Regions from separate parts of the Streptomyces sp. 184 genome, predicted to be linked through region 2. Evidence: predicted binding sites of a transcription regulator. Region 2 holds the regulator's gene; the other holds the start of a gene.
The links. Region 2 encodes HspR, which represses chaperone genes until heat shock. Its sites were predicted from a motif close to TTGAGNNNNNNNNNCTCAA; they were not measured.

Region 1: lon (endopeptidase La) is a predicted target of HspR. The motif match lies at 6,581-6,599, and genes of this name have one in related genera.

The regions. Positions count from the first base shown of each region.
Region 1 is NZ_CP123230.1:1,557,799-1,573,027, forward strand. Features, by position in the region: gene QBL21_RS06835 (multifunctional oxoglutarate decarboxylase/oxoglutarate dehydrogenase thiamine pyrophosphate-binding subunit/dihydrolipoyllysine-residue succinyltransferase subunit) at 1-3,440, opposite strand, end outside; gene QBL21_RS06840 (ATP-binding protein) at 3,744-4,877, opposite strand; gene QBL21_RS06845 (response regulator transcription factor) at 4,874-5,623, opposite strand; gene QBL21_RS06850 (spermidine synthase) at 5,703-6,515, opposite strand; gene lon (endopeptidase La) at 6,623-9,055, shown strand; gene QBL21_RS06860 (lysozyme) at 9,209-10,090, opposite strand; gene QBL21_RS06865 (MarR family winged helix-turn-helix transcriptional regulator) at 10,471-10,962, shown strand; gene QBL21_RS06870 (protein phosphatase 2C domain-containing protein) at 11,111-11,878, opposite strand; gene QBL21_RS06875 (ATP-binding protein) at 12,110-14,191, shown strand; gene QBL21_RS06880 (roadblock/LC7 domain-containing protein) at 14,188-14,607, shown strand; gene QBL21_RS06885 (NlpC/P60 family protein) at 14,621-15,229, opposite strand, start outside.
Region 2 is NZ_CP123230.1:331,714-346,942, reverse strand. Features, by position in the region: gene clpB (ATP-dependent chaperone ClpB) at 1-857, opposite strand, end outside; gene QBL21_RS01405 (hypothetical protein) at 1,434-1,598, opposite strand; gene QBL21_RS01400 (hypothetical protein) at 1,716-2,717, shown strand; gene QBL21_RS01395 (LuxR C-terminal-related transcriptional regulator) at 2,724-3,689, shown strand; gene QBL21_RS01390 (helix-turn-helix transcriptional regulator) at 3,814-4,782, shown strand; gene QBL21_RS01385 (helix-turn-helix transcriptional regulator) at 4,786-5,736, shown strand; gene QBL21_RS01380 (helix-turn-helix transcriptional regulator) at 5,890-6,282, opposite strand; gene QBL21_RS01375 (NACHT domain-containing protein) at 6,427-9,681, shown strand; gene QBL21_RS01370 (heat shock protein transcriptional repressor HspR) at 9,691-10,158, opposite strand; gene dnaJ (molecular chaperone DnaJ) at 10,164-11,351, opposite strand; gene grpE (nucleotide exchange factor GrpE) at 11,394-12,197, opposite strand; gene dnaK (molecular chaperone DnaK) at 12,194-14,068, opposite strand; gene QBL21_RS01350 (heterodisulfide reductase-related iron-sulfur binding cluster) at 14,419-15,229, shown strand, end outside.

The DNA.
Region 1 (15,229 bases), 1.2 Mb from region 2:
AACTCCTCCGTCCGCGACGCCGCCGCCTTCAGCCGGAGCATGGACTTCGGGGTGAAGACCACCAGGGGCTTGTGGTGCGGGTTGTGGACCTGCCAGCGCAGCAGGTGGAAGTAGTTCGACGGCAGCGAGGGCATCGCGACGGTCATGTTGTTCTGCGCGGAGAGCTGCATGAACCGCTCGATACGGGCCGAGGAGTGGTCCGGGCCCTGGCCCTCGTAGCCGTGCGGCAGCAGCAGCACGACGCCGGAGGTCTGGCCCCACTTCTGCTCGGCCGAGGAGATGAACTCGTCCACGACGGTCTGCGCGCCGTTGACGAAGTCGCCGAACTGCGCCTCCCACAGCACCAGGGAGTCCGGGCGGGCCAGCGAGTAGCCGTACTCGAAGCCCATCGCCGCGTACTCGCTGAGCAGCGAGTCGTAGACGTTGTAGCGGGCCTGGTCCGGGGCGAGGTAGTTCAGCGGGGTGTAGTCCTCGCCGGTCTTCTGGTCCACGAGCACCGCGTGCCGGTGGCCGAACGTGCCGCGCCGGGAGTCCTGGCCGGCGAGCCGGACCGGGGTGCCCTCCATCAGCAGCGAGCCGAACGCCAGCGTCTCGCCCATGCCCCAGTCGATGGTGTCGTCCTCGACCATCGACACCCGGCGCTGCAACTGCGGCAGCAGCCGCGGGTGCACCGAGACCTGGTCGGGCAGGCTCACCTGGGAGTCGGCGATCCGCTTGACGACCTCTTCGGAGATGTGCGTGTCCATGGCCACCGGGAAGCCGGGCAGCGCGTGCGCCGGCACCTCCGCCGGCGCGGGCGTCTCGGTGGCGTCCCGTACCTCGGTGAAGACCTTCTCCAACTGGCCCTGGAAGTCCTGGAGGGCCTGCTCCGCCTCTTCCATGGTGATGTCGCCGCGGCCGATCAGGGACTCGGTGTAGAGCTTGCGCACCGAGCGCTTCTTGTCGATCAGCTCGACCATCTGCGGGTTGGTGAACTGCGGGTTGTCGCCCTCGTTGTGCCCGCGGCGGCGGTAGCAGATGAGGTCGATGACCACGTCCTTGTTGAACGCCTGGCGGTACTCGAAGGCCAGCCGCGCGACGCGCACGACGGCCTCGGGGTCGTCGCCGTTGACGTGGAAGATCGGCGCCTCGATCATGCGGGCCACGTCCGTGGCGTACATCGAGGAACGCGCGGACTCCGGCGGGGCGGTGAAGCCGACCTGGTTGTTGATGACGACGTGCACGGTGCCGCCGCAGCGGTAGCCGCGCAACTGCGACATGTTGAGCGTCTCGGCCACCACGCCCTGGCCGGCGAACGCGGCGTCGCCGTGCAGCGCCAGCGGCAGCACGGTGAAGTCCGTACCGCCCTTGCCGATGATGTCCTGCTTGGCGCGGACCACGCCCTCCAGCACCGGGTCGACGGCCTCCAGGTGGGAGGGGTTGGCGGTGAGCGAGACCTTGATCTGCTCGCCGTCCAGGCCGGTGAAGGTGCCCTCCGTGCCCAGGTGGTACTTCACGTCGCCGGAGCCGTGCATCGACTTCGGGTCGAGGTTCCCCTCGAACTCGCGGAAGATCTGCGCGTACGACTTGCCGACGATGTTCGCCAGCACGTTGAGCCGGCCGCGGTGCGCCATGCCGATGACGACCTCGTCGAGGCGGGACTCGGCGGCGGCGTCGATGACCGCGTCCAGCAGCGGGATGACGGACTCGCCGCCCTCCAGCGAGAAGCGCTTCTGGCCGACGTACTTCGTCTGGAGGAACGTCTCGAACGCCTCCGCGGCGTTCAGCCGGCGCAGGATGCGCAGTTGCTCCTCGCGCTCCGGGGTGTCATGCGGGCGCTCCACGCGCTCCTGGATCCACTTGCGCTCCTTCGGATCCTGGATGTGCATGTACTCGATGCCGGTGGTGCGGCAGTACGAGTCCCGCAGCACGCCGAGGATGTCGCGCAGCTTCATCATCGACTTGCCGGCGAAGCCGCCGACGGCGAACTCCCGCTCCAGGTCCCAGAGCGTCAGGCCGTGCTCGTTGACGTCGAGGTCGGGGTGCTTGCGCTGCTTGTACTCCAGCGGGTCGGTGTCGGCCATCACGTGGCCGCGGACCCGGTAGGAGTGGATCAGGTCGAAGACCCGGGCGGCCTTGGTGACGTCGTCGTCGTGGCTGGCGTCGATGTCGCGGAGCCAGCGGACCGGCTCGTAGGGGATGCGCAGGGACTTGAAGACCTCGTCGAAGAAGTCGTTCTCGCCCAGCAGCAACTGGTTCATGATCCGCAGGAACTCGCCGGAGGCGGCGCCCTGGATGACGCGGTGGTCGTACGTCGACGTGAGCGTCATGACCTTGGAGACGCCCAACTGGTTCAGGGTGTCCTGGGAGGTGCCCTGGAACTCGGCGGGGTAGTCCATCGCGCCGACGCCGAGGATCATGGACTGGCCGGGCATCAGCCGCGGCACGGAGTGGACGGTGCCGATGCCGCCGGGGTTGGTGAGCGAGCACGTCACCCCGGTGAAGTCGTCCATCGTGAGCTTGTTGGCGCGGGCGCGGCGGACGATGTCCTCGTACGCCTGCCAGAACTCGAAGAAGTTGAGCGTCTCGGCCTTCCTGATGGCCGCGACGACGAGCTGGCGGTCGCCGTTGGGCTTGACGAGGTCGATGGCCAGCCCGAGGTTGACGTGCTCGGGCTTGACCAGGGTGGGCTTGCCGTCCTTCTGCGCGAAGGAGTGGTTCATCGACGGCATCAGCTTCATCGCCTGGACCATCGCGTACCCGATGAGGTGCGTGAAGGAGACCTTCCCGCCGCGGGCGCGCTTCAGGTGGTTGTTGATGACGATGCGGTTGTCGAAGAGCAGCTTCACCGGGACCGCGCGGACCGAGGTGGCCGTCGGCAGCTCCAGCGAGGCGTTCATGTTCTTGGCGACGGCGGCGGCCGGGCCCCGGAGGGTGACCAGCTCGGGGCCCTCGCCCGGGGCGGCGGCGGGCTTCGCGGCCGGCTTGGCCGCGGGCTTCTCCGCCGGCTTGGCCGCGGGCTTCGCGGCCGGCGCGGTGGGCGCGGTGGGCGCAGCCGCGGTCTGGGCCGGCGGCCGGGCCGCGGGCCGGCCGTCGACGGCGGGCGCCGGGGCCTGCTGCGGCGGCGTGGCCGGAGCCGGCGCCTGGGTCTGGGCCGGGGCCTGGGCCGCGGGGGCCGGTGGCGCGGCGGGCCCCGCACCGTCCGGCGACGGGGCCGTGGCGGTGGCGGGCTGCGCCGCCTGGGTCACTGCCCCCTGGTTCCCGCCGGCGGTACCCGGCTTGTAGTCGGCGAAGAAGTCCCACCAGGCCCGGTCCACCGAGTTGGGGTCCTGGAGGTACTGCTGGTAGATCTCGTCGACGAGCCACTCGTTGGGACCGAAGGCGGCAGCAGGGTCTCGGCCCTGGCTGGGCTCTTCGGTCCGGACGCTCGACGAGCTGCTCTTAGGGGACTGTGACGACACGGCGGCAACCGCCCTCTTCCGCTTCACAAGGTGATGGACAGCGGAAAACAAGGCTACGCCCCCCGAGCTGGAACGTGCAGGCCGCACCCGCCGGAGGTCGCGTAAGTCACAATGCGAACGTGGTTTGGGTCCAGGAATTGGCGGGAAATAAAGAAAGTTTGCCCGCGTGCGGCATGGGGGCATCGAGGCGGTGGCGCCGCTTCCCGTTGTCGTACGGGGCCATTCACCGGCTGCTCTGCCGCCGTTGCCGGGGCGTTCCCACGCTCTGGCAAGGTCAAGTGTAGGTCAAGTCACGAACGAGCGTTAACCCGGAAGGGTGAGCCTGATCCGGCAGCCGCGGGGCGATTCGGCCACACCGATCCGGCCGCCGTGCAGATCCACCGCCCAGCGCGCGATCGCCAGCCCCAGCCCGGTGCCCCCGCCGTCCGCACCGTGGTCGCCGAGCAGCCCGGTCTCCCGCCCGCGGTTGAAGCGCTCGAAGACCCGGTGCCGCTCGGCGGCGGGGATGCCGGGGCCCTCGTCGAGCACCTCCACCTCCAGCCCGTCGGGCTGGGCGCCGGCGCGGGCGCGCACGGTGACCCGGCCGCCGGGCGGGCTGTGCTTCACGGCGTTGTCGATCAGGTTCGCCATCACCTGGTGCAGCCGCTCGGCGTCGGCCCGTACGACCAGCTCGGGCGGCCAGACGTCCAGGTGCAGCCGGACGTCCCCGCGACCGCGGGGGCCGGGGGCGTCGCCGTTCGCCTCCGGGGCGTCGGCCGCGCCGTGGGCGCCGCTGCCGAAGTGCGCCTCCTTCAGGACGCCCGCGAGGTACTGCTCGACCGAGAACCGCCGCAGCCGCAGCGGCACCACCCCGCTGTCGATCCGCGACAGGTCGAGCAACTGCTCCACCAGCCGCCCCAGCCGCTCGGTCTGGCGCAGCGCGGTGCGCATCGTGTCCGGGTCGGCCTCGGAGACGCCGTCCACCACGTTCTCCAGCACGGCGCGCAGCGCGGCGATCGGGGTGCGCAGCTCGTGCGAGACGTTGGCCACCAGCTCCTTGCGGTGCCGGTCGACGGACTGGAGGTCGGCCGCCATGCGGTTGAACGTCTGCGCCAGCTCGCCGAACTCGTCCCGGCGGCGGGTGGCCAGCCGGGCGGTGTAGTCGCCGTGCGCCATGGCGCGGGTGACCGCGGTCATCTGCACCAGCGGCGACGTCAGCCGCTGGCCCACGAACTGGGTGATCAGCAGCGAGGCGATCAGCGAGAAGACCGTGATCAGCCGGACCTCGGTGGAGGAGCGGATGGCCACCCACACCAGGCCGGTGGCGATCACCACCGAGCCGATGACCAGGGCGCCCAGCGCCGCGTTCACCGAACGCACCGGGTCCAGCGGGCGCAGCGCGTCCCACACCCGGCGCCAGAACCCGGGCTCCGCCCCGCCGCCGTCCGGCACCGTCATGTGACGGGGGTCTCCAGCGCGTAACCCACGCCGTGGACCGTACGGATCCGCTCGGCGCCTATCTTGCGGCGCAGCGCCTTGATGTGGCTGTCGACGGTGCGCGTCCCCGAGGCGTCCTCCCACTCCCACACCTCCACCAGAAGCTGCTCGCGGGAGAGCACCGCCCGCGGCTGGTTGGCCAGACACGCCAGCAGCTCGAACTCCGTCGGCGTCAGATGGACGTCGTCCCCGCCGACCCGCACCCGCCGCTCGGTGTGGTCGATCTCCAGCTCGCCCAGGCGCAGCGTGTCGTCCCGGGAGGCGCCCGCCGCGAGCGTGGCGCGCTCCACGCGGCGCAGCAGGACGTGCACCCGCGCGGCCAGCTCGCGCATGGAGAAGGGCTTGGTCATGTAGTCGTCGGCGCCGACGCCCAGGCCGACGAGCATGTCCGTCTCGTCGTCCCGCGCGGTCAGCATCAGCACCGGCACGAGCCGCTGGGCCTGCACCCTGCGGCACACCTCCAGCCCGTCGAAGCCGGGCAGCATCACGTCGAGCACGAGCAGGTCGGGTCCCCACTCCGCCGCGCTCGCCACCGCGGCCGGGCCGTCTCCGGCCGTACGTACCTGGAAGCCCTCGGCGCGCAGCCGCGCCGAGATCGCCTGCCCGATGGTCGGGTCGTCCTCGACGACCAGCACCCTGCGCTGGGCACCGGGCGTCACTGCGGCCGCGTGGTCGGCACGGCCGTTCAGGGCTTGTCTGTCTGCCATGTGTTCGTGGCCCTCGCCGTCTCTTCCCCGTAGGCCCTCCGGTTCAGCTAGCAGCGTATGGGGAGGTGACACGCCTCGGCTACGGGGAACGGACAGCCCCGGGGTGCGTTGCGGGTGCGGTGTCCGGTGGGCGGACGGCGAGGTGGACGGCGTCCGGTACGCCGCGGCGGACCGGGATCTCCTCGGTGCGTACGTCCGTGAAGCCGGCGGTGCGCAGGGCGGCCTCGAAGTCGGGGGAGGGGCGGGCGGACCAGACGGCGAGGACGCCGCCGGGGGTCAGGCGCTCGCGGCAGGCGGCGAGGCCGGCGGGGGCGTAGAGGCCGGAGTTGCCCTCGGTGACGGTCCAGTCGGGGCCGTTGTCGATGTCGAGGCAGACGGCGTCGTAGCGGTGGGGCGTGGTGGCGAGGTGGTCGAGGAGATCGGCCTGGACGAGTGCGACGCGGGGGTCGGCGAGGGCGGGGCCGCTGAGGCGGGCCAGGGGCGCGGCTTCGGCCCCGCCGGCTGCGGCTGCGGCGGCTGCGGGTACGGGTCCGCCGGCCGCGGTGCCGGGGGGCTGCGCCGGGGAGCCGGTGTGCCACTCGACGACCGCCGGCTCGCGCTCGACCACCGTGATCCGCGCCCAGCGCGGGTCCGCCGCCGCCTCGGCGAGCGAGAAGCCCACGCCGAGGCCGCCGATCAGCACCGCCGGTGCCCGATCCGGGCCGCCGCGCACGGCGTCCGCGGCGGCCCGGATCAGCAGTCGCTCGGAGCGGCCGTCCGAGGTATCCATGAGGAAGACGCCGTTGGCGATGATCTCGTGGTGTATGCCGCGCCGCCGCAGCACGACCTCCCCGTACGGGCCGGACCTGCGGTCGACCGTCACCGCGGTCGCCGCGTCGTCTTGGCTGCTCATGGCCCCATCCTGCCCGATCGCTGACAGCGAACAGACGGCCGGGAACATCACGGCACCCCTCCGGGTTGAGCCCATGTAACTCAACTTGCATGCCGAAGGGGAGATCAATGGCTACTGAGTCCAGCTCGAACGCGCCGCTGGCCCTGCCCGTCCTGCCGCTCGATGACGAGGTCGTGCTCCCCGGCATGGTCGTGCCGCTCGACCTCTCGGACGGCGAGGTCCGGGCCGCGGTCGAGGCCGCGCAGGCCGCGGCGCGCGGCAGCGGGCACAAGCCCCGGGTGCTGCTCGTCCCGCGGGTCGACGGCACGTACGTGGGCACCGGTGTCCTCGGCCGCGTCGAGCAGGTCGGCCGGCTGGCCGACGGCGACCCGGGCGCGCTGATCCGCGGCGTCACCCGGATCCGTATCGGCGCAGGCACCACCGGCCCCGGGGCGGCGCTGTGGGTGGAGGGCACGGAGATCGAGGAGTCCGTACCCGATCCCGTTCCCGGCGCCGTCACGGAGCTGACCAAGGAGTACAAGGCGGTCGCGACCGACTGGCTGCGCAAGCGCGGCGCCTGGCAGGTCGTGGACCGCGTGCAGCAGATCGACGACGTCGGCCAGCTCGCCGACAACGCCGGCTACTCGCCGTTCCTCACCACCGAGCAGCGCGTGGAGCTGCTGGAGACCACCGACCCGGTGGCCCGGCTGAAGCTGGCCACGCGCTGGCTGAAGGAGCACCTGGCGGAGCAGGACGTCGCCGAGTCCATCGCCAAGGACGTCCAGGAGGGCGTCGACAAGCAGCAGCGCGAGTTCCTGCTGCGCCGGCAGTTGGAGGCCGTGCGCAAGGAGCTGCGCGAGCTGAACGGCGAGCCCGACGGCGAGGAGTCCGACGACTACCGCGCCCGCGTCGAGGCCGCCGACCTGCCCGAGAAGGTCCGCGAGGCGGCCCTGAAGGAAGTCGACAAGCTGGAGCGCAGCTCCGACGCCTCGCCCGAGGGCGGCTGGATCAGGACGTGGCTCGACACGGTCCTGGAGATGCCGTGGAGCGAGCGTACGGAGGACGCGTACGACATCGCCGGCGCCAAGGAGATCCTGGACGCCGACCACGCGGGCCTGGAGGACGTCAAGGAGCGCATCACCGAGTACCTGGCGGTGCGCAAGCGCCGCGCGGACCGGGGCCTGGGCCTCGTCGGCGGCCGGCGCGGCGGCGCGGTGCTCGCGCTCGTCGGCCCGCCCGGCGTCGGCAAGACGTCGCTGGGCGAGTCCGTGGCGCGGGCCATGGGGCGCAAGTTCGTCCGCGTCGCGCTCGGCGGCGTCCGGGACGAGGCGGAGATCCGCGGCCACCGGCGTACGTACGTCGGCGCGCTGCCCGGCCGCGTCGTACGGGCCGTCAAGGAGGCCGGGTCGATGAACCCGGTCGTGCTCCTGGACGAGATCGACAAGGTCGGCTCCGACTTCCGCGGCGACCCGGCCGCGGCCCTGCTGGAGGTCCTGGACCCGGCGCAGAACCACACGTTCCGCGACCACTACCTCGAAGTCGAGCTGGACCTGTCCGACGTGGTCTTCCTGGCCACCGCCAACGTCCTCGAAGCCATCCCCGAGGCGCTGCTGGACCGGATGGAACTGGTCCGCCTCGACGGCTACACCGAGGACGAGAAGGTCACCATCGCCCGCGACCACCTGCTGCCGAGGCAACTGGAACGCGCGGGTCTGGAGGCCGGCGAGGTCGCCATCGAGGACGAGGCGCTGCGCAAGCTCGCCGGCGAGTACACCCGCGAGGCGGGCGTACGGAACCTGGAACGCTCCCTCGCCCGGCTGCTCCGCAAGATCGCGGCGCAGCACGAACTGGGCGACGCGAAGCTGCCCTACCCCGTCGGCGTCGAACAGCTCCGCCCGCTGATCGGCCGTCCGCACCACACCCCGGAGGCCGCCACCGACCCCGCGGAGCGCCGCACGGCGGTCCCCGGCGTGGCGACGGGCCTGGCGGTGACGGGCGCCGGCGGCGACGTGCTGTACATCGAGGCGTCGCTGGCCGACGCCGAGTCGGGCGCCTCCGGGCTGACCCTGACCGGCCAGCTCGGCGACGTGATGAAGGAGTCGGCGCACATCGCGCTCTCCTTCCTGCGCTCGCGCGGCGCGGAGCTGGAACTGCCGGTGGCCGACCTGAAGGACCGGGGCATCCACCTGCACGTACCGGCGGGCGCGGTCCCGAAGGACGGGCCGAGCGCGGGCATCACGATGACGACGGCGCTGGCGTCGCTGCTCAGCGGCCGGCAGGTGCGCACGGACGTGGCGATGACCGGTGAGGTGTCGCTGACGGGCCGGGTGCTGCCGATCGGCGGCGTGAAGCAGAAGCTGCTGGCGGCGCACCGCGCGGGGGTCACCACGGTGATCATCCCGAAGCGGAACGAGCCGGACCTGGACGACGTGCCGGCCGAGGTGCTGGAGAAGCTGGAGGTCCACCCGGTCTCGGACGTCCGCCGCGTGCTGGAGCTGGCCCTGACGCCGGCCGGCGCGGCGGCCGAGCCGGACCGCCCGGAGGTCCCCCTGGCGGCCTGACCGCCGGGCGACCCGCACGGACTCGGCCCCTCCCGACCACCCACCCGGGAGGGGCCGTTCGGCGTGCGCGGGGGCCGACGGGTACCGCCGGTCTCCCCGGAGGAGCAGCTCCGGGGAGACCGGCGGGGGCCGGCGGGGCGGTGTGCGCCCGGGTCAGCCGTTGGCGAGTGCCTGGAGGCGGTCGTAGGCGCCGTTGAACTTGTTGTGGTCGCCGACCGTCGGGCCCGTCGAGGTGTACTGCCAGAAGGTGTAGAAGCCCCAGCCGCCCGGGAGGGTGCCCGGCGCGGAGGCGTAGCGGGCGACCCACAGCGGGTGGTTGCCGGCGTAGCCGCCGTAGTTGCCCGTGCACTGGGTCCACCAGTTGGTGTTCGTGTAGATCACCGCGTAGCGGCCGGTGCGCTCGCGGTAGCGGGTGAGGAAGGAGCTGATCCAGCTCCGCATCGACGCCTGGCTGAGGCCGTAGCAGGTGGCGCCGTAGGGGTTGTACTCGATGTCCAGCACGCCCGGCAGCGTCTTGCCGTCGCGGGACCAGCCGCCGCCGTTGCTGGCGAAGTAGTCGGCCTGGGCGGCGCCGCTGGCGCCGTTCGGGAGGGCGAAGTGGTACGCGCCGCGGATCATCCCGACGTTGTACGAGCCGTTGTACTGCTGGGCGAAGTACGGGTTCTTGTAGCCGGTGCCCTCGGTGGCCTTGACGTACGCGAAGCGGTTGCCGCTGTTCCAGAGGGTGGACCAGTTGACGTTGCCCTGGTGGCTGGAGACGTCCACGCCCTCGACGGTCGCGAGCGGGCCGGCCTCCTGGCCGCCGGCGGCGCCGGACGCCCCGGGGGCGCCGGTGCCCTCGTGCAGGCGGATGCCGGCGCCCATGTACGCCTCGCCGCGCTCGATGTCGCGGGGGTTGGGGTTGAGCCGGTTGCCGGCCGCGGCGGCCGGGCTGGTCAGACCGACGACGAGGGAGAGCGAGGTGGCCGCGACGGCGATGGCGGCGGCGAGGGAGCGGCGGGCGGTGCGCGGGCGGATGCGGACTCGGGATGACATGCGTTCCTCCGGGTGTGGGGGTTCCTCGGTGGTGCCGGTGGTGCCGGTGTTGCCGTGGTTCCGGTAGTGCCGGGGTTCCGGTGGTGCCGGTAGGAGGAGGGGTGCGGAGGTGCCGGGCGTGTGGTGCTGCCGGCTCGGGGGTGCGGCGGGAGCGGCGGGGCGGCGGTGGCCCGTCCTCGTACGCCTGCTGGGCCCTGGCCCGATGCTTGGTGTGACCATGTCACTACGTGCTGCGCCGAAGGTAAGCGCAGCGGGTGAGCGAGCGAAAGAGGGTCCGACAGGTGCCTTTGGTCTACGCCTGCGAAATACTGGGGGAGCTGCGGCTTCTGCCGCTTCTGAAGAAAACTTTCAGCCCGCGGAAAGCCGGAAGGGCCCCTGACGTGCACAAGGCCGAAACCCCCGGAGGCGAGCAGGAGAACGAGGGAAATGGTGTGGACCACGTCTTCCTCGATCTGGAGCGGGAGTTGGCGGTCTTCTACCGCCGGGCCCGCGGCATCGCGGCGGATATGGCCCGCCAGGTGGGCCCCGGGCTCGAACCCGGCGCGTACGCCATGCTGGCCCAACTGGAGGGCGGCGGACGGCGCGCCACCGAACTCGCCTGCTACTTCAACATCGGCAAGGCGACCGTGAGCCGGCAACTGCACACCCTCGAAGAACTGGGCCTCGTCGACCGCGAGCCCGACCCCGCAGACGGCCGCGCCGCGCTCGTGCGGCTGACGGAGGAGGGGAGGCGGCGGGTGCTGAAGGTGCGCGAGGCGCGGCACGCGGAGTACGTCCACCGGCTCGCCGAGTGGGACCGGGGCGAGGTCGCCGAACTGGCCCGGCTGCTGGGCCGGTTCAACGAGCTGAACGCGGGCGGGCGGGTGCGGTAGGGGCCCCGCGGGCCACGCCCGTCCTGCTCCTGCCCGCACTCCGCCGGATCGGCGGCCCGCCGGCCCGGTCGGCTTCGCCGGACTCCCGGGCCTCCGGCCCCGGTCTCCCGGCCGTCCGGCCGTCCGGCCGTCCGGCCGTCCGGGCCCGTTACAGCTCCACCAGCACCGCCGACGCGTCGTCGTGCACCTTCCCCCTGCGGTACCGGCTGCGGTCCGCGTCCGCCGCCTCCGCGGCCCGCACCTCCTCCACCACGCCCTGCGGCCCCGCCTTCCGCACCCGCTGGAGCAGCGCCGCCCAGTCGCCGAGGCCGAACACCTCCGTCCAGCGCGTCACCCCGTCCGTCAGCGCCGCCAGCGCCACCACCTCCGTACGCGGCACGCTGCCCACCACCGCCCGCGCGGCCACCTCCGGGTCGGCGGCGGCGGTGAAGAAGCCGCCCTCGCGGTTGCGCCACTCCTCGGCGGGGCGGTCCCGCGGCAACCGCGACAGCCTGAGGTCGAGCACCGGCCGCACCCCGCCGTCCGGCCCCTCCAGCAGCAGCGCCGCGTCGCACAGCACCAGGTGCTCCACCGTCTCGCCGTCCCAGCGCACCGCCGCCACCGTGGCCTGCGGCGTCCGCCGGTGGGTCAGGTCGCAGGCCGGGCCGTGCGCCGCGGCGGTACGGCGGACGGCCGCCGCCAGGCAGTCCGCGAGCGAACCCTCGCGGGCGCCGGCCAGCTCCAGGAACGCGCCGCCCAGCCGCGCCACGAACCAGGGCACCCCGTGGACGCAGCCGGTGTCCCCGTCCCGCGGCGGCGTCACGCCGTCCAGCACCACCGCGGCGCCGCCGGCGCCGGAGGCGGGCAGGGCCACGGCGGCGTAGTCCTCGTTCGGGGCTTCGGGTACGGCGGGGGCGCCGGCCAGTTCGATGCGCATGATCCCAGTCTGCCCGTACGGGCCGTGCGGCCCCCGACGCGGAGCGGACGGCCCGGCGGCCCGCAGGCAAACAACCCTCACTCGTTCGAGTGAGCGCCGGGGCAAAGTCCGCACGCGCGCGACCCCTGCTGCCAAGGTCAACCACCGGGACCGAGGCGCTATCGGACTCCGTCACAAACAGTCCGAAATGAATGGACATGGCGCCGCGGACAAAGAGTTGAAGGAGGGCGATTGCGGACCCCCGTGCAGCCGGATCGGCAGGAGGGCGGCGACCGGCGCAGGCCGCAGCGGCGGTCGCGGCGCGGCGATGCGCCCGCCGCGCAGACTTCCGCGCAGCCCACCACACCGCCGACCGCACCGCGCCCCTCGCCGCGCCCCTCGCCGCGCGCCAGGGCCGCGTACCTCGTCGTCGGCGCCGCCGTGCTCGCGGCGGGCGCGCCCGGCCTGGTGGGCGCGCTCCGCACCGTCCGCGCCGCGGACCCCGCGCGCCGGGCCCAGGCGATGAGCACGCTCCAACTGCACGGCGCGCTGCTCGCGCTGTGCGTGCTGCTGGCCGTGGGCGTCGTCGTCTACGCGGCGCGCGGCGGACGCGGCGCGGACACCGCCGACGGTTCCGGCACCGAGGCCGGCGGCGCCGGAAGCGCCCGGGCCGCCCGGGCCGCCGAGGCCGAACTCGCCGCCGTACGCGCCGAGCTGGCGGAGGCGAAGGAGCACCACGTCGTCGAGCGCGACTCGCTGCTGCGCGAGCGGGCGGCGCTCGCCGAGCGCATCGGCGGGCTCCAGGCCAGCGTGCAGGGCACGTTCGTCGGGCTGTCGCGCCGCACGCTGGGCCTGGTCGAGCGCCAACTGTCGTTCATCGACGAGCTGGAAGCGCACGAGCAGGAACCCGGCACGCTGGAGACCCTCTTCCGGCTCGACCACCTCGCGGCCTGCATGCGCCGCCACAGCGAGAACCTGCTCGTGCTCGCCGGCGCCGACCACCGCGGCACGCGGCGCGCGAACGTTCCGCTGATCGACGTGCTGCGCGCGGCGGTCGGCGAGATCGAGTCGTACCAGCGGGTGGTGCTCTCCCCGGACGTGCCGCAGATGCAGGTCACGGGCTTCGCCTCCGGCGACGCGAGCCACCTGCTGGCCGAGCTGCTGGAGAACGCCACGTCCTGCTCCCCGCCGGAGTCCGAAGTGCTGCTCACCGGGCGGCTGCTGGGGACGGGCGACCTGCTGCTGGTCGTACGCGACGAGGGCATCGGCATCAGCCCGGCGGGGCGGGTCGACGACCTCAACGCACGGCTCGCCGACGTCGACCCGGGGCCCGCGCCGCGTGAGGCGCTGGGGCTGGGGCTGTACGTGGTCGCGCGGCTGGCGGCGCGGCACGGCGTGGGCGTCGAGCTGCGCCAGCGGGACCGGGGGCTGGACGCGGAAGTGCGGCTTCCGGCGCGGCTGCTGGTGGACCCGGCGGGGGGCGGTGCGGTCGGCGGCGGCGCGGTGGACTTCGCGGGCGGTGCTCCTGCGGCGGCCTTCGGCGGGGATGCCGGTCACGCCGTGGCGTTGCCCGGAGCGGGGGGCACGGACGACGGCGGGCGGGGGAGCGTAGTCGCGGAGCCGGGTGCGGGTCTGGGTGCGCGCGCGGGGGGCCTGGGCGTACGGGACGGGGGTGCGGCGGCCGTACGGGTCGGGCCGCAGCGCTCCGCCCCGCCGCCCGACGGCGGCGTACTGGAGTCGCCGCCGCCGTTCGCGTCGGCGCGGCCCGCGGCCACGCCGCGGACCGGCGGATGGGTGCGCGCCGAGGCGGGGATGCTGCCGCGGCGCCGGCCAGGCGGGACGGTGCCCGGCGGTGCGGCGACCGGCGCCCCTGCGGCGCACGGGGTGGCGGCGCACGGTGCGGCCTCCGACCGCGAGGCGGCCGTGCATGCGGCGTTCGGCCACCCCGCTCCCGGCCTTGCGGTGGCCGGTCACCCGGCGCCCGGCCGACCGGGGCACCACGAACCGGGGTTCGACCACCCGGTCCCCGGTCACCCCGCCCCCGGCCACCCCGCGCTCGCGCCCGCCGGTGCCGCGCCCGCCCGTGCCCTCGCGGCGCAGCGCGGTGCGGAGTCGTCCGGCGGGTGGCCCGTCGTGGCCGCCGCCCCCGCCGCGGGCACGCGGACCAGGGCGCCCGTGGCCGCCGTACCCGCGCAGCCGGAGCGGCAGGCCGTCGACGCGCGCGAGGTGCGGCGGCTCCTCGGCGGGCTCCAGCAGGGGTGCCGGGACGGGCGGCGGGCCGCCGCCGCGGAGGCCGCGACATGGGAAGCGAAGGAGCAGGGAGCCAGCACGTGAACAGCACACAGGACCAGCGGGAGACCATCAGCAGCCTGCGGTGGATGCTCGACAACTTCACCGCGGAGGTGCCCGGCGTACGGTCCGTGGTCGTCGTCTCCGCCGACGGGCTCCCCCTGCTCGCCGCCCCGCCGCAGTCCGCGTCGGCGGGCGAGCAGTTGGCCACCGTGGTCTCCGGCATCGGCGGCCTCACCAACGGGGCCGCGGACGTCATGGACGGCGGCCGGGTGAAGCAGACGATGGTGGCGATGGAGGACGGCTGCCTGGTGGTGATGCAGGCCGGTGACGGCTCGCTGCTCGGCGTGCTGACCGAGCCGGACTGCGACCTGAGCGTCGCCGCGTACCACATGGAACTGTTCGTCGGCCGCGTCGGCCACGTCCTCACCCCGGGCCTGCGCGGCGAACTGACCGGCTGACCCCCGGCGGCGGTCAGCCGGGTCGTACGGCGCCGCGCAGGGGGCGGATGGTGACCGGTACGACCCGTACCCGCTGGCCCGTGCGCGGGGCCTCCACCACCCGGCCCCGGCCCAGGTAGAGCGCCACGTGCGAGGCGTCGCGGTGGTACACCACGATGTCCCCCGGCCGCATCCCGGCCAGCGGCACCCGGCGCAGCTCCCGCCACTGGCCCCGTGCCGTACGCGGGATGCGGACGCCCGCACTGCGCCACGCCCGCTGGGTGAGCCCGGAGGAGTCGAAGGCCCGCGGCCCGCCGGCGCCCGCGCGGTACGGCTTGCCGACTTGGTCGAGGGCGTACGAGACGGCCCGCCGCCCGGCGCGCGACGGCTCCCGGTCCGCGCCGCCCCACGCACCCGGCTTCCGGGCCCGTTCCGTACCGCCGAAGCCGCCGCGGGACTTGCCGTCCGCCGCCGCTCCCGCCCCGGCGGCGGCGGCGCGCCCGCGGCCCTCCGCCCCGCTCCCCGGCTCCCGGCCGCCGGGGCGGCCGTCGTCCTCCCCGCCCGGCTCCATCAGCTCCCGCCGGTCCGCCTCCGCCCCCCGCACCTCCAGCCGGTCCAGCGCCGCCAGCTTCGCCGGCGTCAG
Region 2 (15,229 bases):
CCGACGACGGTGTGCAGCTCGTCGATGAACGTGATGACCTGGCCGTCGCTCTCCCGGATCTCGGCGAGCACGGTCTTCAGCCGCTCCTCGAACTCGCCGCGGTACTTCGCCCCGGCGACCATGGCGCCGAGGTCGAGCGCGACGAGCCGCTTGTTCTTCAGGCTCTCCGGTACGTCACCCTTCACGATCCGCTGCGCGAGCCCCTCGACCACGGCGGTCTTGCCGACGCCGGGCTCGCCGATGAGGACGGGGTTGTTCTTCGTACGCCGCGAAAGCACCTGCACGACGCGGCGGATCTCCTGGTCCCGCCCGATGACCGGGTCGAGCTTGCCGTCGCGGGCGGCGGCGGTGAGGTCGGTGCCGAACTTGCCGAGCGCCTGGTACGTGCTCTCGGGGTTCTTCGTGGTGACCCGCCGGTCGCCGCGGATGTCCTCGAACGCCTGCACGAGCGCCTTGGCGCTCGCCCCCTGCTTCTTCAACAGCTCCTTGGCCGACCCGCCCTCGGCGGCGATCCCGATCAGCAGATGCTCGGTCGACACGTACTGGTCACCGAGCTTCCGCGCCCGCGCGGCGGCATCGGCCACGGCGGCCAGCAGCTCCCGGTCCGCCTGCGGCGGCGACACGGTCGCCCCCTGCACACTGGGCAGCCCCCCGAGCAGCGCCTCGGCCCCGGACCGCACGGCGGCCTGGTCGGCGTCGACGGCGGCCAGCAGGTCCTGGAGGCTCTCGTTGTCCGCCACCTCCAGCAGCGAGAGCAGCAGGTGTACGGGGGTGATGTCCGGGTGCCCGCCGGACACCGCGCGGCTGTTGGCGCCGGCGATCGCTTCCTGGCTCTTGTTGGTCAGCTCCGCGTCCACTGCTGTGTGCTCCTCCTTGCCGGGGTGCCGGTCACGGGATACACCTCGGCCCGCACGGGGGCGTGCCTGAGGCGACGTAAGCTAAGTTGAGTCTACTCCACTCAACCTCAACCCAGCACCGGCCACCGGCGACCACGACACGGCCGCCACCCCCTAAGCATGCGCGTCCGCGCACGCAAAAGCGGTGCCATCGCGGGGTTGCGTCCGCGATGGCACCGCTGGTGTGCCTTCGGGCGATCTGGACACGGGGGATACCGCCCGGTCAGGCACAGTGGGGGGTGATGCTCTCGCTATCCGGTACGCCGTCGGCTGCCACGGGAACGTGATCCTCTTCGCCAAGATTGACGAAGATCACGCCGCAGCGAACCACGCAGCGTACATAACGCCCTGGCCTCCGGCGGAAGGCCCGGACGCTCCCACCCCGGTCACGGAGGATGGTGATCGGCTCACCCAGCAGGGCTACCGTCATCCTGTCCCCGGGATGGGGAACCGCCGTAGCGAGATCGATGGAGTGCCAATGGTTCTCCATCTTTCGGCGGTCGTCTGTGTTCATCCCTTCACCTATGTCTGAGTCATCTACGTCCAGACAGGGTCCTGTTGGACGTAGATCGCTGCCGCCTCACTGGTTTTGCCATCCCAATGAGGATCACTGTCTTCGACGCCCTGCTGAAGGCCAGCCGCCCCGCCGATCGCAATCACTGCGACCAAGGCAACGGCCCACGTCATCAGCTTCTTTCCCATGGGGAGTCCCGGCCTCGCTCTCTGCTTCCCTCTGAAGAAGGTGCCCTACCAACAGGTCAGACACCACCTCCGCACTGCATCATGTTCCTGAATCACATCTTCCTGTGGGACGGATAAATGGTTATAAAAAATGACCAACCCAGGCATTCGCATGGATACGCAGACCTGTGCGAGGCGGGCGCGGAGCTGTACGCCAGAGCCCTGCGGGTAGGTCGTGTCTCCCGGGCCGAGGTGGACGACGTGCCGTGTCTGATCGATCTGACGCTCCTCCACGCCGATCTGGACGATCCCCAGTGGCTGCGCCCCGTCCCGCCTTCAACGGTGCTGGCACAGCTCGAGCACCCCATCGAGCGGGAGATCCTCGAGCGCCGAGAGCAGACCCTGGCGCTTTCGGAGGCATTCGCTCCGTTCCTTGCGATCAGTGAGCAACGCCCTCCGGCCTCCGGCGCGATGACCGAACTACACGGCGTGAGCAACATCGACGCGACGATCGTCCAGGCAACAGCGGAGTGCGAGAAGGAGTTGCTCACGGTGCAGCCCGGCGGCGGCCGGACCCCGGAGGTGCTGAGCACGGCGATAGCCCGGGTCCGTCCCCTGGTGGAGCGCGGCGTGCGCGTACGCAGCCTGTATCAGCACACAGCTCGGCACAGCTACGGGCTCCTCGCGTACCAGGAACGCATAGGCGAGGAACACATGGAGCTGCGCACACTCGAAGAACTCGTCGACCGGCTGATCATCATCGACAGGAAGGTGGCGTTCATCCCCGCGCAGCGAGAGCGCCCCGTGATGTACAACCGGCACGTCGCCCTGGAAGTCCGTATCCCCGGCCTTGTCGAGTATCTCGCGGGCGTCTTCGACCACCTGTGGCAGAGCGCCACTCCGCTGGACGAGGAAGTGCACTACACACCCCCGGAGCAGGACGGAATCACCGGCGTGCAGCGCAGCATCGCCAAGCTCCTCGTCGAGGGCCACGTGGACGAAGTCATCGCCGACCGCCTCGGCATGAACGTACGCACCTGCCGCGCCCACATCGCCAAGCTCGCCACCGTCCTCGGCAGCAACGGCCGCGCACAACTCGGCTACCTCATCGCCCGCTCGGACATCCTCGACCGGGACTGATCTCCCATGGCGACTAGCGGACATCCGCACGAGTTGGTCGAGCCGTGCCCGGCCGGCCGGGATCTCTATGCCACGGCCGTACGCGACGGCGGCATCTCCCGAGCGGCCGTGGCCGCCGCCCCGTGCCTCGTCGACCTGGCCCTGCTGGAGCCCGACCACGACGACGGTGACTGGCTGCTCCCCGTACCCGCACAACACGCCATGGCCGGTCTGCTCCAGTCCCTTGAGCAGAACATCCGTGACCGACAACGCCAGGCTGTCAAACTCGCGCTGGCCTTCAGCCGATTCACCGACATCAGTGCCGAACCTCCCCTCGGCGCCCCGGCCACCGTCCTGGAGGGCCTTGGCACGATCAACGCAGCACTGGACCGGGCGGTGACCGACTGCGCCGAAGAACTGCTGACCGTGCAGCCGGAGGCGGCCCGCGGCTCACGCGCCCTGGGGGAGGCGCTGCGCCGGGTACGCCCCCTCATCGACCGGGGCGTCAGCATGCGCACGCTCTACCAGCACGCCGCAAGGGAAGCACCGCTCACCCGGGCGTACCTGCGGTTCGTCGGACCACACCGGGTAAAGGTACGGACGCTTGAGGAGATCATCGAGCGGTTGATCATCGTCGACCGGAAGGTGGCCTACATCCCCGCACGACCGGACCGGCAGGTCGCCCTGGAAGTCCGTCATCCGGGCCTGGTCGGTTACCTCGCGGGCGCCTTCGACCAGTTCTGGCAGATCGCCACCCCCATCGAGCAGGCGGCCTACGCCGAACCCACCCCGGAAGGCGTCAGCGGTATCCAGCGCAGCATCGCCCGGCTCCTCGTCGAAGGCCACCTCGACGAGGCCATCGCCCGCCGCCTCGGCATCAGCGTCCGCACCTGCCGCGCACACACTGCCCGGCTGGCCACCCTGCTCGGCAGCAGCAGTCGCACCCAACTCGGTTACCTCATCGCCCGCTCGGGGATTCTCGAGGAGGCGTGACGGATGGCGCGTGACCTCGCCCGTAGCCCGCGGGTGTCACAAAGGCCACCGCGTCCGGTGTCCGGTTCCGAGAGTTCATGGCCACTCGCCGACCGCTCGGGCACATCCAAGGAGACCTGGCAGCATGGAGCACCCCCCCCACCCGGACACCGCCCTCTGTGACGTGGGCCGAAAGCTCTACACCTCTGCGTTACGCACCGGCCTGCTGTCCCACGAGGCCACCGGCTCCGCGCCGTGCCTGATCGACACCGGCCTCCTGCGCCGCGACCCCGGCGATGCGCAGTGGCTCGTACCCGCACCGCCGTCCGAGGCCGTCGCCGACCTCGTCCGTCCGCTGGAGCGGGAGCTGTCCGAGTACCGGCGGTTCGCCACCGCGCTCGCGGGTACGGTCGAGCAGCTCACCACGCACACCCCGGAGGAGACGGCTCCGTCCCTGCTCACCGTCTGGAGGGGAAAGGAGCAGATCGAAGCCGCGCTGCTACGCGCTCTCGACGACGGCACCGAGGAGTTCCTCGCGATCCAGCCCGCCAGCGGGCGGACCAACCGGACCGCAGAGAAGATCCGCGCGACCGCGCAACGGGTCCGGGAGCTGCACGAACGCGGCATCACCCAGCGGACGTTGTACAACCACACCTACCGGCACCACCCCGCCACGCTCGCGTATCTGGACGCGCTCAGGGACACCGGCCTTGAGGTGCGCACCATGGAGGAAACCGCCGAGCGACTCCTCATCATCGACCGCGCCGTGGCGTTCGTGCCCACGCAGCCCGACCGCGAGACGGCGCTGGAGATCCGCCACCCGGGCCTGGTCTGGTATCTGGTCAGCGTCTTCGAACGGTTCTGGCAGTTCGCCGTCCCCTGGGAACACCAGGTCCCGTACCGGGAGACGCCCTCGGGCATCACGGGCGTTCAGCAGAAGATCGCGCAGCTCCTGGTCGAGGGCCACCTCGACCAGGCCATCGCCCGCCGACTCGGTATGAACGTCCGCACCTGCCGCGCGCACGTCGCCCGGCTCTCCGCCGCCCTCGGCAGCACCAACCGCGCCCAACTCGGCTACCTCATCGCCCGCTCCGGCATGCTTGAGGAGGTCTGACCCGTGGGCCACTCCCCCCACCCCGCCTCGCGCATCTGCACGACAGGCCGGAAGCTCTACGCCCAGGCCCTCCGGGCCGGCAGCATCGCGGCGACGGGGAGCGAAGCCGCGCCCTGCCTCGTCGAGTCCGGTCTCCTGCGGCGCGACGGCGACCGGCTGGTCCCCGCGCCGCCGACGGAAGCCATGGGGCAGCTCTTCGCACTCGTGACGAAGGAGATCGGCGGCTACCGCGATCTCGCGCTCACCCTCGCCGGCAGCGTCGGGCAGTCCGCACCGTCCGGTGGCGGTACGGCGGCGGAGCCCTCGGTCATGCTCTGGGAGGGGAAGGAACAGATAGACGCCGAGCTCGTACGGGCCCTCCAGGGGTGCGCCGACGAACTGCTCACCGCCCAGCCCATGGGGAACCGGCCCGCGTGGGTGTACGAGGCGGCCGTGCAGCGCGTGCTGCCACTGGCGGAGCGGGGTGTCCGCATCCGCAGCCTCTACAGCCACACCGCCCGGCACACCACGCAGACGCTGGACTACCTGGCACGGGTGGGGCACACGGGCCTGGAAGTCCGCACGCTCGCGGAGAACATCGAGCGGACCATCATCATCGACCGCGAGGTCGCCTTCATCCCCGCGCAGGCCGACAACGCGGTGGCCATCGAGGTCCACCACCGTGGCGTGGCCTGGTATCTGGCCGCCACGTTCGACCACTTCTGGCACCTCGCCACGCCCTGGGGCGAGGACATCGCCGCCCAGGTGACGCCGGAGGGGATCACGGGCGTCCAGCTCAAGATCGCCCGGCTTCTCGTCGAGGGTCATCTCGACGAGGCCATCGCCCGCCGGCTCGGCATGAACGTACGTACCTGCCGCGCCCACATCGCCAGGCTCGGCGCGGCACTCGGCAGTGACAGCCGCGTCCAGCTCGGCTTCCTGCTCGCCCGCTCCGGGATCGTCGACGAGGCGTGACGAAACGCGGGACGTGGGGGAAGTGAACGGAGGCACTGGTGCGCATGAGGCCGGGAAGCGAGCGCACCAGCGCTCCGTCCGAGGGGTGCCGCAGGCGCCCGCGGACGACGATGGCAGGTCGCGTCCGCATCAGCCGTGAGGCACTTCCCCACATCATTCACGAATGTCCCGGCGCGAGCCATTGCCTCTTCCGGCAACCCGGTCCGCGCCCGCGACGGCCGGCAGCAGTGCCCGCCGGTTGCGGTCGGCGACCAGGGCGGCCTGGACCCGCGACTCCACGTTCAGCTTGCGGCAGATGTTCGTCAGGTGGGCTCGGACCGTACGCTCCGCCACCCCGAGCTGAACCGCCAGGCGGCGGTTGGTCGGGCCGTCGGCGAGCAGGAGCAGCACCTGGCGTTCCCGGTCTGAGAGCAGCGCGAGACCGACCGGTGGAGACTCTCGCGCCGTGTTGCCCGAACCGTGAGACCTCACTGTATGAACTCCCGGACCAACTGGGCCGTACGTGCACCACGTCCGGCGGCTTCTCCCCGTTCCTAAAAAGAACATTGGCTTACTGTCCGTATCAACTCCACCCGAACCCAGCATCATCTTCCTGAAATTCAGGATGATGAGGGTGTGCAAACTCCGACGAACCGGACCTTCGGCGAACACCGCCGGTGACCTGTCGCCACCCGCTATATCGTCGGCCGCATGGAACCCGCAGCCGCCGGCGTCAGGCTCGCGTCCGCCGTCGTAGCGCCCCTCGTCAAGCGGCTGTTCCGCACCGAGGGGCCCGGCGCCGGGCTCGCGGAGCGGCCGGTGCGGATGGCGGCGCTGGTGTCGTTCCGCGGCGAGCAGCGGGAGTTGGACGAGGGCGGCCTGCGCAAGCTCGCGGACACCCTCGTACGGCGTGCCCGCCGCGACGCCGGCCGGGCAGGCGACCGCGAGGCGCCCGTCCCCGCCGACGAGGCCGGGGCCGTCGCCGGCGCGCTCGCCCGCAGCCTCACCGCCCTCGGCGACCTCGACCTCGACGACGTACAGGCCGTCCAGCTCGGCCCCGAAGCCCTCGCCCGCCGGCTCCGCCAGGCCGCCGCGCGGAGCGGCGGCAGCGGCGGTCCCGTACGCGAACTGTCCGCCGACGCCGCCTACTTCCACGACGCCCTCCTCGACACCGCCTGCCTGCACATCCTGCACTTCTTCAGCCAGCGCTCCACCTTCGTCGCGCGCACCCTCGTCGAGCAGTCCCGCCGCCAGGCCGAGCAGATCGCCCGCCTCGACGCCCTCATCGCCCGCACCCCCCTGCCCGCCGCCCGCGACGCGGCCTTCGAGCGCGAGTACTTCGCCTACGTCGCCAGGAAGCACGGCAAGCTCACCATCTACGGCGTCGACCTCGCCGACTCACCCGCGAAGTGGCCGCTGGACGTGGCCTACCTGCGGCTGGAGGCTTCCGCCGAGCACCACACCGGCGCGACGTCGCACGACCCGCTCCCCTTCGACGCGTTCGCCGAGGGCGACCCCCTCCCCGACCCCGTACTCCCCGCCGACCAGGTCCTCGCCACCTACGAGCGCGTCCTCCTCCGCGGCGCCGCCGGCTCCGGCAAGACCACCCTCGTGCAGTGGCTCGCCCTCTCCGCCACCCGCGCCGACGCTCGAACAGCGGACGCCATGGACTACCTCGCCGGCCGCGTTCCGTTCGTCCTGCCGCTCCGCACCCTCACCCGCCACGGCCAACGCCTCCCCTCCCCCAGCGACTTCCTCTCCGCCACCGGCAGCCCCCTCGCCGGGGCCCAGCCCGACGGCTGGGAACACCGCGTGCTCGCCGCCCGCCGCGGGCTGCTCCTCGTCGACGGCATCGACGAGGTCCCCCGCGCCGAACGCGACCGCACCCGCCGCTGGCTCTCCGACCTGATCGACGCCTTCCCCGGCAACCGATGGCTCGTCACCTCCCGCCCCTCCGCCGTCGGCGAGGACTGGCTGGCCGCCGAGGGCTTCACCGAGCTGACCCTCGCCCCCATGCGCCCCGCCGACCTCGCCCGCTTCATCGCCCGCTGGCACGCCGCCGTACGCACCGGCGCCGGCGCCCCCGCGGCGGACGACGCGCAGTTGGCCACGTACGAGCAGCAGCTCACCGCCGCCGTACGGCACACCTCCGACCTCGGCCGGCTGGCCACCAACCCGCTCATGTGCGGCCTGATGTGCGCCCTCAACCGCGCCCGCCGCGGCTACCTCCCGCGCGGGCGCAAGGAGCTGTACGAGGCCGCCCTGTCGATGCTGCTCACCCGCCGCGACCGCGAACGCGACATGGCCGTGCCAGACCTGCGCGAGGAACCCCAGCTCCAGGTCCTCCAGCGCCTCGCGTACTGGCTGATCCGCAACGGCCGCACGGAGCTGGACCGCGCCCGCGCGGAAAGCCTCGTCGCCGCCGCCCTCCCGGCCGTCCCGGAGGTCGCCGCCCTCGGCGACGCAGCGGTGGTGCTGGAGCACTTCCGCGACCGCAGCGGCCTCCTCCGCGAACCCGCCCCCGGCGCCGTGGACTTCGTCCACCGCACCTTCCAGGACTACCTGGGCGCCCGCGCGGCGGTGGAGGAGGGCGACATCGGCGTGCTGGCCGCACACGCCGCGGACGACCAGTGGGAGGACGTCATCCGCATGGCGGTGGCGCAGGCCCGCCCGCGGGAGCGCGAGGAGATCCTGCGGGAGCTGCTGGCGGCGGCGAAGGCGAGGGAGGGCGTCGAGGGCGTACGCATCCGCCTGCTCGCCACCGCCTGCCTGGAGCACGCGGTGGAGCTGGCCCCGGCGGTACGGGAGGCGGTCGAGCGGGAGACGAAGGCGCTGATCCCGCCGCGGACGGTGGTGGAGGCACGGGCACTGGGCGCGGCCGGCCCGCTGGTGCTGGACCTGCTGCCGGGCCCGGAGGAGGCGGACGACGACGTGGCGCGCCTGGTTGCCGTCGCCGCGACTTACGTGGAGTCGAACCGCGCCATCGCCTTCCTCGCCCGCTTCGCCGCCCACCCCTCGCTCGACGTCCGCCGGCAACTGGCCTGGGCCTGGCACCGCTTCGACACCGAGGAGTACGCCGACGAGGTCATCGCCCGGCTCGATCCCGAGCTGCTGTTCTTCACCGTCACCTCCGACGCCGAACTGCGGGCACTGCGCCGCCTCGGCGGCCGTCCCATGGTCGAGGTCCGCGGCCCGCTGCACCCCGCCGAACTGCGCGCCGCGCTCGCGGAGTCCCGGCTCACCGAACTGATCGTCCGCGGCCAGCCCGGACTTGCGGACCTGGCCTGCCTGCGCGGGCAAGGCGAGCTGCGCTACCTGCGGCTGACCGAGTGCGTCGACCTCCGTGACGCCTCGGCGCTGGCCGGGCTGCCCCTGCACACCCTGGTACTCGACACGGTGCCGGGGCTGGCGGACGGGGTCCCCGAACTGCTCGCCACCGTCCCGTCGTTGCGCCACCTCTCGCTCTCGCCGGAGCGCCGGCACCCGCTGGACCTCGGCGCGCTGCCGGAGCTGCCGGAGCTGACGACGCTCAACCTGCTGACCGGCCACACCTCCGACCTGCGGCCCCTGGCCAGGTACGCCAAGCTCCTGTACCTCTACCTGGGCTGGCGGCACGAGCGTTCCGCGGACGACTGGCCGGCGATGGCCGCGCTCCCCCTGCTCAAGGGCCTGCGGTGCCGGCCGGACCTGCTGGCCGTCGCGCCCGCCGGCGCGGAGCTGCCCGGCATCGGGTTCCTCGGCCTGGTCGACGACCGGCCCGCCGACGAACTCGACCTCGGCCGTGTCCGGCAGCTCTTCCCGGGGCTCGACCAGCTCGTGCTCGATCTGCCGCCGGGCAGCCGCCCGCTGGACCTCTCCCCGCTCGCCGGGCTCGACTCGCTGGACCAGGTCTCCCTGCGGCCACAGATGAGAAACCTCCACGCCGGGCTTCCGCCCCACGTGGAGGTCACGTACCTCACCGACTGAGCCGCGAGGCTAGTCGCGCTTCTTCTTCGGCTTCCACACCACCAGCGCGCTCGTCTGCTGCACCTGCTGGTACGGCACCAGGTCCCGCCGGTACGACGCGTGCACCTGCGCCTCCCGCTGTGCCATCGCCGACGCCGCGCCGTCCAGCGCGTCCGTCAGCTCCGCCACCTTCTCCTGCAACGCCGCGACCTGCGTCTCCAGCTCGATGATCCGCTTGATCCCGGCCAGGTTGACGCCCTCGTCCTGGCTCAGCGCCTGGACCTGCCGCAGCAGCGCGATGTCCCGCGCCGAGTACCGCCGGCCGCGCCCGGCCGTGCGGTCCGGGGAGACCAGGCCGAGGCGGTCGTACTGGCGGAGGGTCTGCGGGTGCAGGCCCGAGAGTTCGGCGGCCACGGAGATGACGTAGACCGGCGTCTCCTCGGTCAGCTCGTACGGGTTGCGGCCGCGGGCGCCGCGTCCGCCGTTTCTGCCGTTCATCGTCGTCAAGCTCCCTTCGCGGCCTTGAACAGCTCCGCGCGCGGGTCCTCGCCCGCCGTCGCCTTCCGGTACGACTCCAGCGACTCGCGCGCCGTGCCGTCCGTCTCCTTGGGCACCGTCACCTCGACGGTGACGAGCAGGTCCCCGCGCGTGCCGTCCTTGCGGACGGCGCCCTTGCCGCGGGCGCGCATCGTACGTCCGTTGGGGGTGCCCGGCGGCAGCTTGAGGGTGACGGGCGGGCCGCCGAGCGTGGGCACCTTGATGTCCGCGCCGAGGGCCGCCTCCGGGAAGGAGACGGGGACCGTGACCAGCAGGTTGTCGCCCTTGCGGCCGAAGACCGGGTGGCCGTCGACGTGGACGACGACGTACAGGTCGCCGCCCGGTCCGCCGCGCTCGCCCGGGCCGCCCTTGCCGCGCAGCCGTATCCGCTGCCCGTCCTGCACCCCCGCGGGGATGCGGACCTGCATCGTGCGGGACGACTTGGCCCGGCCGCTGCCCTTGCAGATGTCGCAGGGGTCCTGGGCGATGAGCCCGCGGCCCTTGCAGTCCACGCACGGGTCGGTCAGCGAGAAGCCGCCACCGCCGCCGCGGGAGACCTGGCCGGTGCCCACGCAGGTCGGGCAGACCCGCGGGGAGCCGTTCTTGTCGCCCGTGCCGGCGCACGTCTTGCAGGGGGCCGACGACGACATCCGCAGCGGCACCGTGGCGCCCTCGATGGCCTCCGTGAAGCTGAGCGTGACCTCCGACTCGATGTCCTGGCCGCGGCGCGGCTGCGTACGCCCGCCGCCGCGGTTGAACAGCCCGCCGAAGACGTCGCCGAGACCGCCGCCGAAGCCGCCGGGGGTCGTCTGGCCGCCGGCGCCGCCCGGGCCGGGGCCCGAGCCGCCGAAGAGGTCGCCGAGGTCGAAGTTGAACGAGCCGCCGCCCGCGCCGGGGCCCGGGCGGAAGCCGCCGTTGCCGAAGAGGCTGCGCGCCTCGTCGTACTCCTTGCGCCGCTGGGGGTCGCCGAGCACGTCGTTGGCCTCGGAGACCTCCTTGAAGCGCTCCTCGGCCGCCGCGTCGCCCTTGTTGGCGTCCGGGTGGAACTGCCGGGCGAGCTTGCGGTACGCCTTCTTGATCTCGGCCTCGGTCGCGTCCTTCGGGACGCCGAGGACCTTGTAGTAGTCCTTCTCGATGAAGTCCTTGGTGCTCATCCCCGGCGTCCCTCCTCTCGTCCCTCGGCGGCTGCTACGGCGTCACCCCTCGTCCGGGCCACCGCTGTCCGTCTCTCCCCCGGCCGCCCCGCCGGACCCGGCGGGGCCCGGCTTCGCGGAGCCGGAGGCGTCCGAGCCGCCGGCGTCCGCGGAGCCGGCGGACGAAGGTCCGCCGTCGTCCCCGTCGGCCTGCTTCTCGTCCGACTTCTCGCCCTCCTTGCCCTGTGCCGCCGACGCACCCGGCTGCGGCTCCGCGACGGCGACCCGCGCGGGGCGGATCGTACGCTCGCCGATGCGATACCCAGGCTGGAGAATCTGCACGCACGTGGTCTCGGTGACATCCGGCGAGTAGCTGTGCATCAGCGCCTCGTGGATCAGCGGGTCGAAGGGCTCGCCCTCCTTGCCGAACTGCATGAGACCCATCTTGGCCACGACGGTCTCCAGCGACTCGGCGACCGACTTGAACCCGCCGACCAGCTCGTCGTGGTCCCGGGCGCGGCCGACGTCGTCGAGCACCGGCAGCAGCTCGGTGAGCAGGTTCGCGATCGCGACCTCCTTGACCGCGACCCGGTCCCGCTCCACCCGCCGGCGGTAGTTCTGGTACTCCGCCTGTAGCCGCTGGAGGTCCTTCGTGCGCTCCTCCAGCGCCTTGCGGGTCTCGTCCAGACGACCCGAGAGAGGGCTGTTCGCGTCCCCGTTCCCGGCGGCCCCCGGCCCGGCTCCCTCGGCGCGCCGTGCGCCGGGCGAGGTGGCCGAACCGTCGGTGCCGCCGGGCTGTGCCTCCGCTGTCTCTGCGTCGGTGGGGACGTCGGGCTTCTCCTCGAAGCCCGGGGTCTCCTCCGTCACGCGGCACCGTCCTTGGGCTTGTCGTCGTCCACGATCTCGGCGTCCACGACGTCGTCGTCGGCGCCGGCGGCGGCACCGGGGGCGTCGTTCGGCGCCTGCTGCGCGCCCTCGCCGCCGGCGGTGGCGGCGCCGGACGCCTGGGCGTCGGCGTAGAGCGCCTGGCCGAGCTTCTGGCTGGTGGCGGCGGCCTTCTCGGTCGCCTCGCGGATCACCGCGGTGTCCTCGCCCTTCAGCGCTTCCTTGAGGTCGCCGACCGCGGCCTCGACCTCGGACTTCACATCGCCGGGCACCTTGTCCTCGTTGTCCTGGAGGAACTTCTCGGTGGTGTAGACGACCTGCTCCGCCTGGTTGCGGGTCTCGGCCGCCTCGCGGCGCTTGTGGTCCTCCTCGGCGTACTGCTCGGCGTCGCGCATCATGCGCTCGATGTCGTCCTTCGGCAGCGCGGAGCCGCCGGTGACGGTCATCTTCTGCTCCTTGCCGGTGCCGAGGTCCTTCGCGGCGACGTGCATGATGCCGTTGGCGTCGATGTCGAACGTGACCTCGATCTGCGGCACGTTCCGCGGGGCCGGCGGCAGGCCGGTCAGCTCGAACATGCCGAGCTTCTTGTTGTACGCCGCGATCTCGCGCTCGCCCTGGAAGACCTGGATCTGCACCGACGGCTGGTTGTCCTCGGCCGTGGTGAAGGTCTCCGAGCGCTTCGTCGGGATCGTGGTGTTGCGCTCGATGAGCTTGGTCATGATGCCGCCCTTGGTCTCGATACCGAGGGACAGCGGGGTGACGTCGAGCAGCAGGACGTCCTTGACCTCGCCCTTGAGGACGCCGGCCTGGAGGACGGCGCCGACGGCGACGACCTCGTCCGGGTTGACGCCCTTGTTGGCCTCCTTGCCGCTGGTCAGCTCCTTGACCAGTTCGGCGACGGCGGGCATGCGGGTCGAGCCGCCGACGAGGACCACGTGGTCGATCTCGGCCAGGTCGATGCGGGCGTCCTTGATGACGTTGTGGAACGGCGTCTTGCAGCGCTCCAGCAGGTCCTGCGTGAGCTGCTGGAACTGCGCGCGGCTCAGCTTCTCGTCCAGGTGCAGCGGGCCCTCGGCGGACGCGGTGATGTACGGCAGGTTGATCGTCGTCTCGGAGGACGACGACAGCTCGATCTTCGCCTTCTCCGCGGCCTCGCGGAGCCGCTGGAGGGCCATCTTGTCCTTGGCGAGGTCGACGCCGTGGCCGTTCTGGAACTGCTTGACCAGGTAGTCGACGACGCGCTGGTCCCAGTCGTCGCCGCCGAGGTGGTTGTCGCCGTTGGTGGCCCTGACCTCCACCACGCCTTCGCCGATCTCCAGCAGCGAGACGTCGAAGGTGCCGCCGCCGAGGTCGAAGACCAGGATGGTCTGGTCTTCCTTCTCCATGCCGTAGGCGAGGGCCGCGGCGGTGGGCTCGTTGACGATGCGCAGGACGTTCAGGCCGGCGATCTCGCCGGCTTCCTTGGTCGCCTGCCGCTCGGAGTCGTTGAAGTACGCCGGGACGGTGATGACCGCGTCGGTCACCTTCTCGCCCAGGTACGCCTCCGCGTCGCGCTTCAGCTTCTGGAGGATGAACGCGGAGATCTGCTGGGGGGTGAACTCCTTCTCGTCGATCGGCTGCTTCCAGTCGGTGCCCATGTGGCGCTTGACCGACCGGATCGTCCGCTCGACGTTGGTGACCGCCTGGCGCTTCGCCACCTCGCCGACGAGCACCTCGCCGTTCTTGGCGAAGGCGACGACGGACGGCGTGGTCCTGGCGCCCTCGGCGTTGGTGATGACGCTGGGTTCACCGCCCTCGAGAACACTGACGACAGAGTTCGTCGTGCCCAGGTCGATGCCGACCGCACGTGCCATGTTGTCTATCCTCCGGATCAGATGCTCTGCCTTGAGCTGGTCAGGCTCAAGAGTGCCATGCCCACCACCCCAGGCGCAATTCACCTGAGTCACAGCCACTCAAGTTTTGTGCGTCAGTGCAGGTGGGAACGGGTTTTCGGGGTACGGGCCGGGGGCCGCGGCGGCGCCGGGGGCGCGACGCACATCACCGGCCGGGCGGCTTCAGAGGCCCGGGGACACCCGGGTACCCTCAGGCGGAGAAGAGATAAGTTACCGCTTAGTAGTAGCTGGGTAAGCCGAGTCAGTAGCACGTACCAGAGCACGTACCAGCACACCGCAGCACGCAGAGCAGTCAGGCCGAGGAGCCCTCCATGCAGCTCGCCGCCATCGTCGTATCGCTGGTGATCACCGCGGTCGGCGTCGCGCTCTTCGCTCGCGCCGTCGGGCAGATCATCAGCTTCGTCCGGCTCGGCACACCGGTCCCCGCCGGCAGCCGCACGGACGACCCGGTCGCCCGCAGCACCACCCTGGCCAGGGAGTTCCTGGGGCATACCCGGATGAACCGCTGGGGCGTCATCGGCTTCGCCCACTGGTTCGTCGCCATCGGCTTCCTCACCCTGGTGCTGACCCTCGTCAACGCCTTCGGGCAGTTGTTCAAGGCCGACTGGCTGCTGCCGGTGCTCGGCGGCTGGCTCCCGTACGAGCTGTACGTGGAGTTCATCGGGCTGATGACCGTGCTCGGCATCCTCACGCTGATCGGCGTCCGGCTGCTGAGCCTGCCGTCGCGGCCCGGCCGCAAGTCGCGCTTCACGGGCTCGACGATGTGGCAGGCGTACTTCGTCGAGTACGTCATCCTCGTCATCGGCGTCTGCATCCTCGTGCTGCGCGGGCTGGAGGGCGCACTGCACCACGTCGAGGGCTACGAGGCCGCCTACTTCGTGTCGTACCCCGTCACCGCCGCGGTCGACGGGATGGGCACCGGCACCGTACAGAACCTCGTCTACCTCGTCGCGATGATCAAGATCTCGGTCTCCTTCATCTGGGCGACCGTCCTCGGCCTCAACACCACCATGGGCGTGGCCTGGCACCGCTTCCTCGCCTTCCCCAACATCTGGTTCAAGCGCAACGCCGACGGCGCGGTCGCCCTCGGCGCGCTCCAGCCGATGGTCTCCGGCGGCAAGC